3 regions of the Arthrobacter sp. 01T428 genome follow, and region 1 is predicted to be linked to each of the others. Evidence: predicted binding sites of a transcription regulator. Region 1 holds the regulator's gene; each other region holds the start of a gene.
What was found. The regulator HrcA, encoded in region 1, represses chaperone genes, less so after heat shock. The targets are predictions, from matches to a motif close to TTNGCACTCGNNNNNNNCGAGTGCNAA.
Positions count from the first base shown of each region.

Region 2: a site for HrcA is predicted at 1,588-1,614, ahead of groES (co-chaperone GroES). Genes of this name have one in related genera too.
Region 3: a site for HrcA is predicted at 2,294-2,320, ahead of groL (chaperonin GroEL). Genes of this name have one in related genera too.

Region 1 covers NZ_JBFTPW010000009.1:20,606-23,880, forward strand. Annotated here, with positions in the region: gene dnaJ (molecular chaperone DnaJ) at 1-505, opposite strand, end outside; gene hrcA (heat-inducible transcriptional repressor HrcA) at 573-1,586, opposite strand; gene AC1DJB_RS12180 (DUF3097 family protein) at 1,767-2,624, shown strand; gene AC1DJB_RS12185 (DUF4870 domain-containing protein) at 2,728-3,141, shown strand; gene hemW (radical SAM family heme chaperone HemW) at 3,199-3,275, opposite strand, start outside.
Region 2 covers NZ_JBFTPW010000001.1:259,265-262,539, reverse strand. Annotated here, with positions in the region: gene groL (chaperonin GroEL) at 1-1,056, opposite strand, end outside; gene groES (co-chaperone GroES) at 1,143-1,439, opposite strand; gene AC1DJB_RS01255 (hypothetical protein) at 1,664-2,074, opposite strand; gene AC1DJB_RS01250 (THUMP-like domain-containing protein) at 2,152-3,275, shown strand, end outside.
Region 3 covers NZ_JBFTPW010000003.1:70,468-73,742, forward strand. Annotated here, with positions in the region: gene AC1DJB_RS05645 (RNase H family protein) at 1-224, opposite strand, end outside; gene groL (chaperonin GroEL) at 454-2,082, opposite strand; gene AC1DJB_RS05655 (ABC transporter substrate-binding protein) at 2,378-3,275, opposite strand, start outside.

The sequences.
Region 1 (3,275 bases):
GGACCTGGCCCGAGCCGCCACAGATGTCGCAGCGTTCCGGGTGGGTGCCCGGTCGGCAGCATGAGCCTTCGCACGTGGGACAGATGACTGCAGTGTCCACTTCGAGCTTTTTGTTGACACCGAAGACGGCTTCGCGCAAGTCGATGCGGACACTGATCAAGGCGTCCTGCCCGCGGCGCATGCGTGATGCTGGGCCTTGCATGCCGCCACCTCCTCCGCCGAAGAAGGTGTCGAAGATGTCCTGGAAGGCGAATCCCTGGCCCGCGTAGCCGCCGCCGAAACCGTTGTCGGTCCCGTTCTCATTGCCGGTGGCGTCGTAGACGCGGCGCTTCTGTGGGTCGGAGAGGACCTCGTAAGCGTGGGTCACCGCCTTGAATTCCTCTGCAGCGCCGGCCCCGGGGTTCACATCGGGGTGCAGCTTACGTGCGAGTTTGCGGTAGGCCTTCTTGATCTCCTCGCCGGTTGCTTCCGGCGAGACGCCCAGAACGTCATAGTGACTGCTCAAAGTCGGTATCTCTTCCTTGTTTACGGTTCCACTGCGTTTCTTGCGGGGCGGTTTCCAGCCGAGGCCGTCAGCCGCCCAGAATGCGGGAAAGGTAGCGTGCGACGGCACGGACGGCCGCCATGGTGTTGGGATAGTCCATGCGGGTGGGTCCAAGAATGCCGATCTTGGCACTGCTGCCCGGACCGTAGCCCGTGGCAACCACCGAAGCCTCGGAGAGGCCGTCGTAGGGGTTTTCGCGGCCGATGCTCACCGTGACGCCCCGGGGGTCTTCCGCCATGTCGGACAAAAGCCGCAACATGACCACCTGTTCCTCAAGCGCTTCGAGGACCGGACCGATGCTCAGCGGGAAGTCCACGTTGGAGCGGGCCAGGTTTGCCGTGCCTGCCATGACCATGCGTTCGTCGCGGCTCCGCTCGGCAAGCCTTTCCAGGCCGTGGGCAAGGGCGCCGGCAAGGTTCCGAAGCCCCGGCGGGCACAGGGCAACCACCGATGGCAGCACTTGCGGCATGAGGTCGAGCTGGGAGCCGGCGATGCTTCCAAGGAATCGCGCCCGCAAGGCCATGAGTTCGTCGTCGGTGGTGTCCGTCGCTGCGTGCACAACGCCCTGTTCCACCTTGCCCGAATCGGCGATCAACACCACCAGGACCTGGCGCGGTGCCAAAAGGACAAACTCAATGTGCCGGACGCGCGCGCGGCTCAGGTGCGGATACTGCACGACGGCGACCTGGTTGGTCAGTTGCGAGAGGAGCCGGACGGTGCGCTCAAGGATGTCCTCGACGTCGTCAGGTCCCTCAAGCAAGGAGTGGATGGCCCGGCGCTCGGCGGCCGAAAGTGGTTTGACCTCGGAAATACGGTCGACGAACAGGCGATAACCCTTGTCCGTGGGAATGCGGCCGGCGCTCGTGTGCGGTGCGGCAATGAGGCCTTCTTCTTCCAAGAGGGCCATGTCATTGCGGATGGTTGCGCTCGACACTCCCAGATGGTGCCGTTCGACCAAGGCTTTGGAACCGACCGGCTCGCGGGAGTGAACGTAGTCCTCCACGATGGCGCGTAACACTTCAAGCTTGCGTGGTTCGCTCACTGCCCACCTCCAATCAACATTTCAACAGTTAGCACTCAACATGCCCAAGTGCTAACAAGTCTAGTATGAGCCACCTCGTTGTTAGCATTGGTACCGCTCGCGGCGAACATGATTCCCGCGCGGTCCTGCGCAATGCCACGGACCGTGACCGATCCCCTAGCGCAAAGTGGTGTGAAGACCGTGTCTTACGACAATTGGGGCCCGCAAGACCTCTCCTCGCCTGCCAAACGGCAACTGCCTGAGGTTCCTGTTGAACGCGGAATGGTTCTCGAAGACGTCCAGTCCGGCTGGGTCGGGGCCGTGACCAGGGTGGAGAAGTCCGGAGGCATGCACATTGTGGTGCTGGAGGATCGGCGGGGAAAAGCCAAGTCGTTCCGGCTTGGCTTCGGATTCCTGCTAGAGGGACAAGCCGTGAAGCTCCTGCCGCCTGCCCCACGCCCGGCCGCCGCCAAGGGGGCGGCGCCAGCAGGCAGGACAGCATCAGGATCCGTCCGAGTCGCCGGCCAGCGGGCCCAAGTCGCCAAGGCGAGCCGGATATGGGTGGAAGGTAAGCACGACGCCGAACTTGTGGAAAAGGTGTGGGGAGATGATCTCCGGGTGGAGGGTATCGTCGTCGAGCCGTTGCATGGCGTGGACGATCTCAAGGCGGCAATAGCCGCATTCTCCCCTGGCCCGGGCCGCCGTCTCGGGATCCTTGTGGACCACTTGGTCCCGGATTCGAAGGAGTCGTGGATTGCTGCCGACGCCATGACGCTGCCGGGCGCTGCAGGAAACGTCTTGATCGTGGGACACCCCTACGTGGACGTCTGGCAGGCAATCCGGCCCAAGGTGTTGGGGATCGAGCAATGGCCGACCATCGCGCGGGGCACGGATTGGAAGACCGGGATCCTGAAGGCGTTCGGCTGGCCGCATGAAACGGCCGAGGACATCGGACTGGGTTGGCAGAAGCTGCTGGGCGCCGTCCACAGCTACGCCGATTTGGAGGCGTCTCTGCTGGGTCGCGTGGAGGAAGTGATCGATTTCCTGACCGTTCCGTGATGAATTACCTGCGTAGGGGACAGCAGTTGGTCGGCTGACTGCGTGCCAAGCAAGTATTCTGGGACAGCAACACTGCACCGATAGACACTCGAAGGAAGAAACTGTGGCAGACAACGCTCCTGACGATCGGGACGGCACCTCGGGCCAGTCCCAGTACCACGGCGTTCCTGCCAACGCGCTGCCCTTGACCGCCTCGGAAGACCGGCAGTGGGCAACCCTGGCGCACTTTGGAGGAATCCTCGGCTGCGTGCCTTCGCTCCTGATCTACCTGATCTTCCGCGAGCGTGGCCCGTTCACGGCCCAGGAATCCAAGGAAGCGCTCAACTTCACTTTGCCTCCGACGATTGCCGCCGTGCTCGCAAACATCCTGGTCCTGCTCCCGGTGGTGGGAAACCTGTTCGCGGTTTTGGCCACGGCGATTTGGGTCGCAGTGACCTGCTTCTCGGTGTCGGCCGGAATCCGCGTCAACCACGGTCAGCCGCACCGCTACCGCTTCAACCTGCGCTGGATCAAGTAGCCGGTCCTCGCGGCGGATGCCTATGTAGCCTCCCGCTCCGGGCGCTGACGCTTGCCGCTAGTCCGGAAGGATCCGGCGGACCACGGCATCGGCGAGTAGCCGGCCCTTGAGGGTCAGGACCAGCCGTCCCTGGA
Region 2 (3,275 bases), on a different contig from region 1:
GCGGGTCAGCTCTGCACGGATCTGGGCGACGCGCGCTGCGACGTCCTCAGGCGTACCGGCGCCGTCAACGATGGTGGTGTTGTCCTTGGTGACGGTGATCCGGCGGGCGCTGCCGAGGACCTCGAGGCCAACCTGGTCCAAGGACAGGCCGAGCTCCGGGGAAACAACCTGGGCGCCGGTCAGGGTGGCAATGTCCTGCAGCATGGCCTTGCGGCGGTCGCCGAAGCCCGGAGCCTTGACGGCAACGACGTTCAGGGTGCCACGGATACGGTTCACGATCAGCGTGGACAGTGCCTCGCCGTCGATGTCCTCAGCAATGATAAAGAGGGGCTTGGCAGCCTGCAGGGCCTTCTCGAGGAGCGGCAGGAATTCCTGCAGCGAGGAGATCTTGCCCTGGTTGATGAGGATGAGCGCGTCTTCCAGAACAGCTTCCTGGCGTTCCGCGTCAGTGACGAAGTACGGGGACAGGTAGCCCTTGTCGAACTGCATGCCCTCGGTCAGGACCAGTTCGGTCTGCGTGGTGGAGGACTCTTCGATGGTGATGACGCCATCCTTGCCGACCTTGCCGAAAGCCTCGGCGAGGAGCTCGCCGACCTCATCGCTCTGGGCAGAGATCGCGGCAACGCTGGCAACCTGGGTGCCTTCAACTTCGCGGGCGTTCTCCAGGAGGCGGGCAGCCACGGCCTGGACGGAAACCTCGATGCCGCGCTTGATTTCGCCAGGTGCGGCTCCGGCGGCAACGTTGCGCAGGCCTTCCTTGACGAGTGCCTGTGCCAGCACGGTGGCGGTGGTGGTGCCGTCACCTGCGACGTCGTTGGTCTTGGTGGCGACTTCCTTGGCCAGTTGCGCACCAAGGTTCTCATACGGGTCGTCGAGTTCGACTTCGCGGGCGATCGTCACGCCGTCGTTGGTGATGGTGGGAGCTCCCCACTTCTTGTCCAGAACGACGTTGCGGCCACGCGGGCCAAGGGTGACCTTGACCGTATTGGCGAGCTTGTCAATGCCTGCTTCGAGCGAGCGACGGGCAGCGTCGTTAAACGCAAGCTGCTTTGCCATGGTTGTGTCCTTTCAAGACGGAAAACCCGCACCGCTGATTCGACCGGAAGAAGTCCGACTCGATCTGCGATGCGGGATCCAGGGAATTACTTAACGACGATCGCCAGAACGTCGCGGGCGGACAGAACGAGGTATTCGTTGCCGCCGGTCTTGACTTCAGTTCCGCCGTACTTGGAGTAGATGACGACGTCGCCGACGGTTACGTCGACGGGGACGCGGTTGCCGTTGTCGTCGAAGCGGCCGGGGCCAACTGCGACAACTTCGCCTTCCTGCGGCTTTTCCTGTGCAGTGTCCGGGATGACCAGGCCGGAAGCCGTGGTCTGCTCTGCTTCGAGCGGGCGGACAACAATGCGATCCTCGAGAGGCTTAATGGAGACCGACACTCGGATCTCTCCTTTACGTGAGGTAGTACATGGACTATCAAACCAGGGGTGCCGTGGCGGGCTTACCGTCGTCGCGGTGCCGGTAAGTGCCTGGCGGCATGATTAGCACCCGCCTAGGGAGAGTGCTAATCAAGACTCTATGTAAGCATTAGCACTCGGTCAAGGCGAGTGCCAGAATTCCGTCATGGGTGAACGCCCGAAGCGCCACTTGCGGCTCGAGTAGCTCATTGACCGGCGAGGTCGTCGAAGTCGACGTCCTCGCCGTCGTCATAGTCTTCCTTCGGCGCGTTTCCGCGGTTCAGGTAGAGCACTACGCCGCTGGCGAGCGCGACGACGCCGAACACCACCAGCCCGACGATCGCTGCGATGCGGGCACCGGTGTAGGTGTCACGGATGTCCCGGGCCTCGTCGGTGGCGTCCTGGACGCTCTTTCCGGTCATGGAGTAGGTGGCCGCGTTGAAGGAGTCGAGGAAGAAAATAATGATCAAGAGCGCAATGCAGACAACGGCAATCAAAACACCGACGATGAGTGCGGGGCGGGCGTACTTGGAGAGATTTCCGGCGAAGGGACGTTTATCGGGGGCAAAGGGAGAACCATTGGCGTCGTCAGGCTGGCGTACTGGGTTGTCTTCCATGGCATCAACCCTATCCGCCCGGGTGGTCGCGGTTCCCCCTCGGCACTCTATGACGGGCGAGCATTAGGCTGGTTCCCATGGCTGACACACCCCAGGACCAGATTGCCCCCTTGCTGACAACGGAAGGTTGGGAACTCCTGGCATCCTTGGGACCATACCGCGACGGCGAAGCCTTCGCCCTCAACGCGCGCCTGCGCAAAGACGGCCACTCCCCCGCGCTCGTGGCCGCCGTCCTCACCCAATCCAGGCTCCGCACCCGGGCCGAGGCCAAGTTCGGAGAATTCGCCCGGCAGATGCTCTTCACCCAGGCCGGCCTGGAACAGGCCACCCGCCTCAATGTTGCAGCCAGGCACGCCGAGCGATTCGCCAAGGCAGGCACGCGGCACGTGGCGGACCTGGGCTGCGGGCTCGGAGCGGACTCCATGGCCATGGCCTCCATGGACATCGAGGTCACCGCCGTGGAGCTCGACGAGACCACCGCTGCCTGCGCCACCATCAACCTCATTCCGTTCCCGCACGCGACGGTAGTGCACTCCGACGCAACCTCGGTGCCCCTCGACGGGGTCGACGGCGTGTGGCTCGATCCGGCGCGACGCACGACGTCGTCGTCGGGAACCAAACGGATCTGGGATCCGGAGGCGTTCTCGCCGCCGTTGTCCTTCGTTGAATCATTGGCGGCGACCGGCAAGTCCGTCGGGGTCAAGATGGGCCCGGGCATGCCGCACGAATCGGTACCGGCCGGCTGCGAGGCACAGTGGGTTTCGGTGGGCGGGGACGTCACGGAAGTGACGCTGTGGTTCAACGACGTCGCCCGTCCCGGCATCCGCCGCGCTGCCCTGGTGCTCGGGCCGCAAGGCGCAGCCGAGATCACCAGCGCCGAAGATTTCGACGGCGGTCCGGTGCCCGACGTCGGGCCCGTGGAGGGATACCTGTACGAACCGGACGGGGCGGTGATCCGTGCGGGCCTGGTGGCCGACGTCGCACTCCGATTGGGCGGCCACCTGGTGGACCAGCACATCGCCTATATTTGCGCTCCGGAACTTGTGGAGACCCCGTTCGCCCGCGCCTACAAAGTCCTGGAAGTCATGCCGTTGAACGTCAAGGCCCTCAAAGCCTGGGTGAAGGCGAACGGCGTCGGCGTCCTCGACATCAAGAAACGCGGCACCTCCGTCACCCCGGAGGAGCTGCGGAAGCAGCTGCT
Region 3 (3,275 bases), on a different contig from region 1:
ATGCAATTGATGACGTACTGGCTGTCGCAGAGAATCTTCAGCTCTTCATCGGGAACATGTGCCGTGGACCGGAAGAGGTCCAGCACCGCCATGAGCTCGCCCTGGTTGTTGGTTCCGTGCGGCCACCCCCCGGCCCTCCAGCAAGAGTCGTTCACGTACCAGGCCCAACCGGCAGGCCCGGGATTGCCGAGGGCAGAACCATCGGCGGCAGCAATAATCGTCATGGTTTCCATCCTGCCAGACCACCCCGACACTCCTTGACCCCAGAACTGAGCGAGCGTCCGCCCAAAACCCGACATACGTGAGCGGGCGTCCGCCCAAAACCCGACATACGTGAGCGAGCGTCCGCCCAAAACCCGACATACGTGAGCGAGCGTCGTTAAACGGCGACGACGGCCCCCACCTGAAGTGGGGACCGCCGTCGTGCGTGTGGCTGGTGGGCTACAGCGGGGGCTAGAAGCCGCCCATGCCGCCCATGTCGTCGCCGCCACCCATAGACGGAGCGTTCTTCTCCGGCTTGTCGGCAACAACGGCCTCGGTGGTCAGGAACAGACCAGCGATGGAGGCAGCGTTCTGGAGAGCCGAGCGGGTGACCTTTACGGGGTCGTTGACGCCGGCAGCCAGCAGGTCCTCGTAAACGCCGGTTGCAGCGTTCAGGCCGTGACCCGACGGCAGGCCGCGGACCTTGTCGATAACAACGCCCGGCTCGAGGCCAGCGTTGTAAGCGATCTGCTTGAGCGGAGCGTCGATGGCAACGCGGACGATGTTGGCGCCCGTTGCTTCGTCGCCTTCGAGCTGCAGGTTGGCGAATGCCTTGGCACCGGCCTGGATGAGAGCAACGCCACCACCGGCGACGATGCCTTCTTCAACGGCAGCCTTCGCGTTGCGGACTGCGTCCTCAATGCGGTGCTTGCGCTCCTTGAGCTCTACCTCGGTTGCGGCACCGGCCTTGATGACTGCAACGCCACCGGCCAGCTTGGCCAGGCGCTCCTGCAGCTTCTCGCGGTCGTAGTCGGAATCGGAGTTCTCGATCTCGGCACGGATCTGCGCCACGCGGCCGGCGATGGCGTCGGCGTCGCCGGCACCTTCGACGATGGTGGTCTCGTCCTTGGTGACAACAACCTTGCGGGCGTTGCCGAGCAGTTCGAGGGTTGCGTTCTCGAGGCTGAGGCCGACCTCCGAGGAGATGACCTGGCCACCGGTGAGGATGGCGATGTCGGCGAGCTGTGCCTTGCGGCGGTCACCGAAGCCCGGAGCCTTGACGGCAACGGACTTGAAGGTGCCACGGATCTTGTTGACGATCAGGGTGGCCAGGGCCTCACCCTCGATGTCTTCGGCGATGATCAGCAGCGGCTTGTTGGACTGCATGACCTTCTCCAGGACCGCAACGAGTTCCTTCACGTTGGAGATCTTGGAGTTGACGATCAGGATATACGGGTCTTCAAGGACCGTTTCCTGGCGCTCTGCGTCGGTGACGAAGTAAGCGGAGATGTAACCCTTGTCGAAGCGCATGCCTTCGGTGAGCTCAAGCTCCAGGCCGAAGGTGTTGGACTCCTCGACCGTGATGACGCCTTCCTTGCCGACCTTGTCCAGGGCTTCAGCAATGAGGTTACCGATTTCGGTGTCGCCGGCAGAGATGGAAGCCGTGGCTGCGATCTCTTCCTTGGTCTCGATCTCCTTGGCGGAGGCGAGCAGCTCGCGGATGACGGCGTCAACAGCCTTCTCGATGCCGCGCTTGAGGGACAGCGGGTCGGCGCCGGCAGCTACGTTGCGCAGGCCTTCCTTGACGAGGGCCTGGGCCAGGACGGTGGCGGTGGTGGTGCCGTCGCCAGCGACGTCGTCCGTCTTCTTGGCAACTTCCTTGACCAGCTCGGCGCCGATCTTCTCGTAAGGATCGTCCAGCTCGATCTCCTTGGCGATGGAAACACCATCGTTGGTGATCGTGGGGGCGCCCCACTTCTTTTCGAGGACGACGTTGCGTCCACGCGGGCCGAGGGTGACCTTGACGGCGTCGGCGAGGATGTTCAGACCCCGCTCGAGACCGCGGCGTGCCTCTTCATCAAATGCAATGATCTTGGCCATAACGGCGGTAGTCCTTTCGGGACAGTCGTTAAGAAGGTGCCTTCACTGCGGTGCCCGCGACGGACGATCCTTCACATTCGGCCTCTGTACGCCGCGTGCTCCGGATCTCACCCCAGCAAGGTTTTCTTTGTTCCCCCAGGCACCGCCACCATTCCACACGGCCGAAGCCGTGAAGGATTAGCAGTCAATGCCTGAGAGTGCTAATCAATAATTAGCACTCACCCGAGGAGAGTGCAAGCAGGAAGAGCCGGAAACTACTCGCCACGCCCAGGGAATTCGCTACGGGCACAAGCCGTCACGGAGTCCGGGAGGCCGTCTCTTTGCCACTCACCCGCGCAGTGTTGTCAGCCCCGTAGGTGAAGACCATGTAATTGGACGAGGTAACGTCCCCGTTGGCGTCGAACCCGATGGTGCCGGACTCGCCGTCGTAATCCGGGAGCTTGGCCCCCTTCAGCACCTCGACGCAGTCCTTGTATGAGGCACAAGACGTACGTTCTTTCGTTGCCGCATCGCCCGACGCCGGACGCACTCCGCCGGACACAGTGGTGAGCCAGGCCGCGATCGAGCCTCCCGCATCGTCGCCCGCCGTTGAGGCGGCAAGCGCCGCGAGGGTGACGGCGTCGTACGTCTCGGCAGCGTACGTCGTGTCCTTGAGCTTGGGGTCGATGCCCGTCAGCTCGGCTTGGAACTCCGCATTCGGGAAGACGCCCGGAAGAATTCCCCGCGCGCCGTCGAGGCCACCTGCACCGAGCGCGGTTCCGTATTGGCGGATCGCGCCGTCGCTCAAGATCAGGCTCTTGCCGCTCAGCCCCGCATTCAGGAGCTCAGCCAGGGCGCCTTGGGCGCCATCACGGGCAACCACGACGACGGCGTCCGGCGTACCGGACTTGATGCCCGCCGCGGCGGGAGCTGCTTTGCCTGCCGCGAATTCCTCGTTGGACACGGCGTCCATTCCGAGGCCGCGGGCAGCGTCCAGGACCGCTCCCGAGACGCGCGTACCGTAATCCCCGGCTTCGTGGAGGACCGAAATGCGCTTGGCGCCGGCGTCGCGGGCAAGCTTCGCCAGGACGCTGCCCTGTGCGGCATCAGCGGCAGACGTGCGGAAGTAGAAGCCGCCATTCTTGTAGCTGCTCAGCCCCGACGCCGTGTTCGCCGGCGAGATGAGCGGAATCCGGGCGGGAGAGAGCACATCG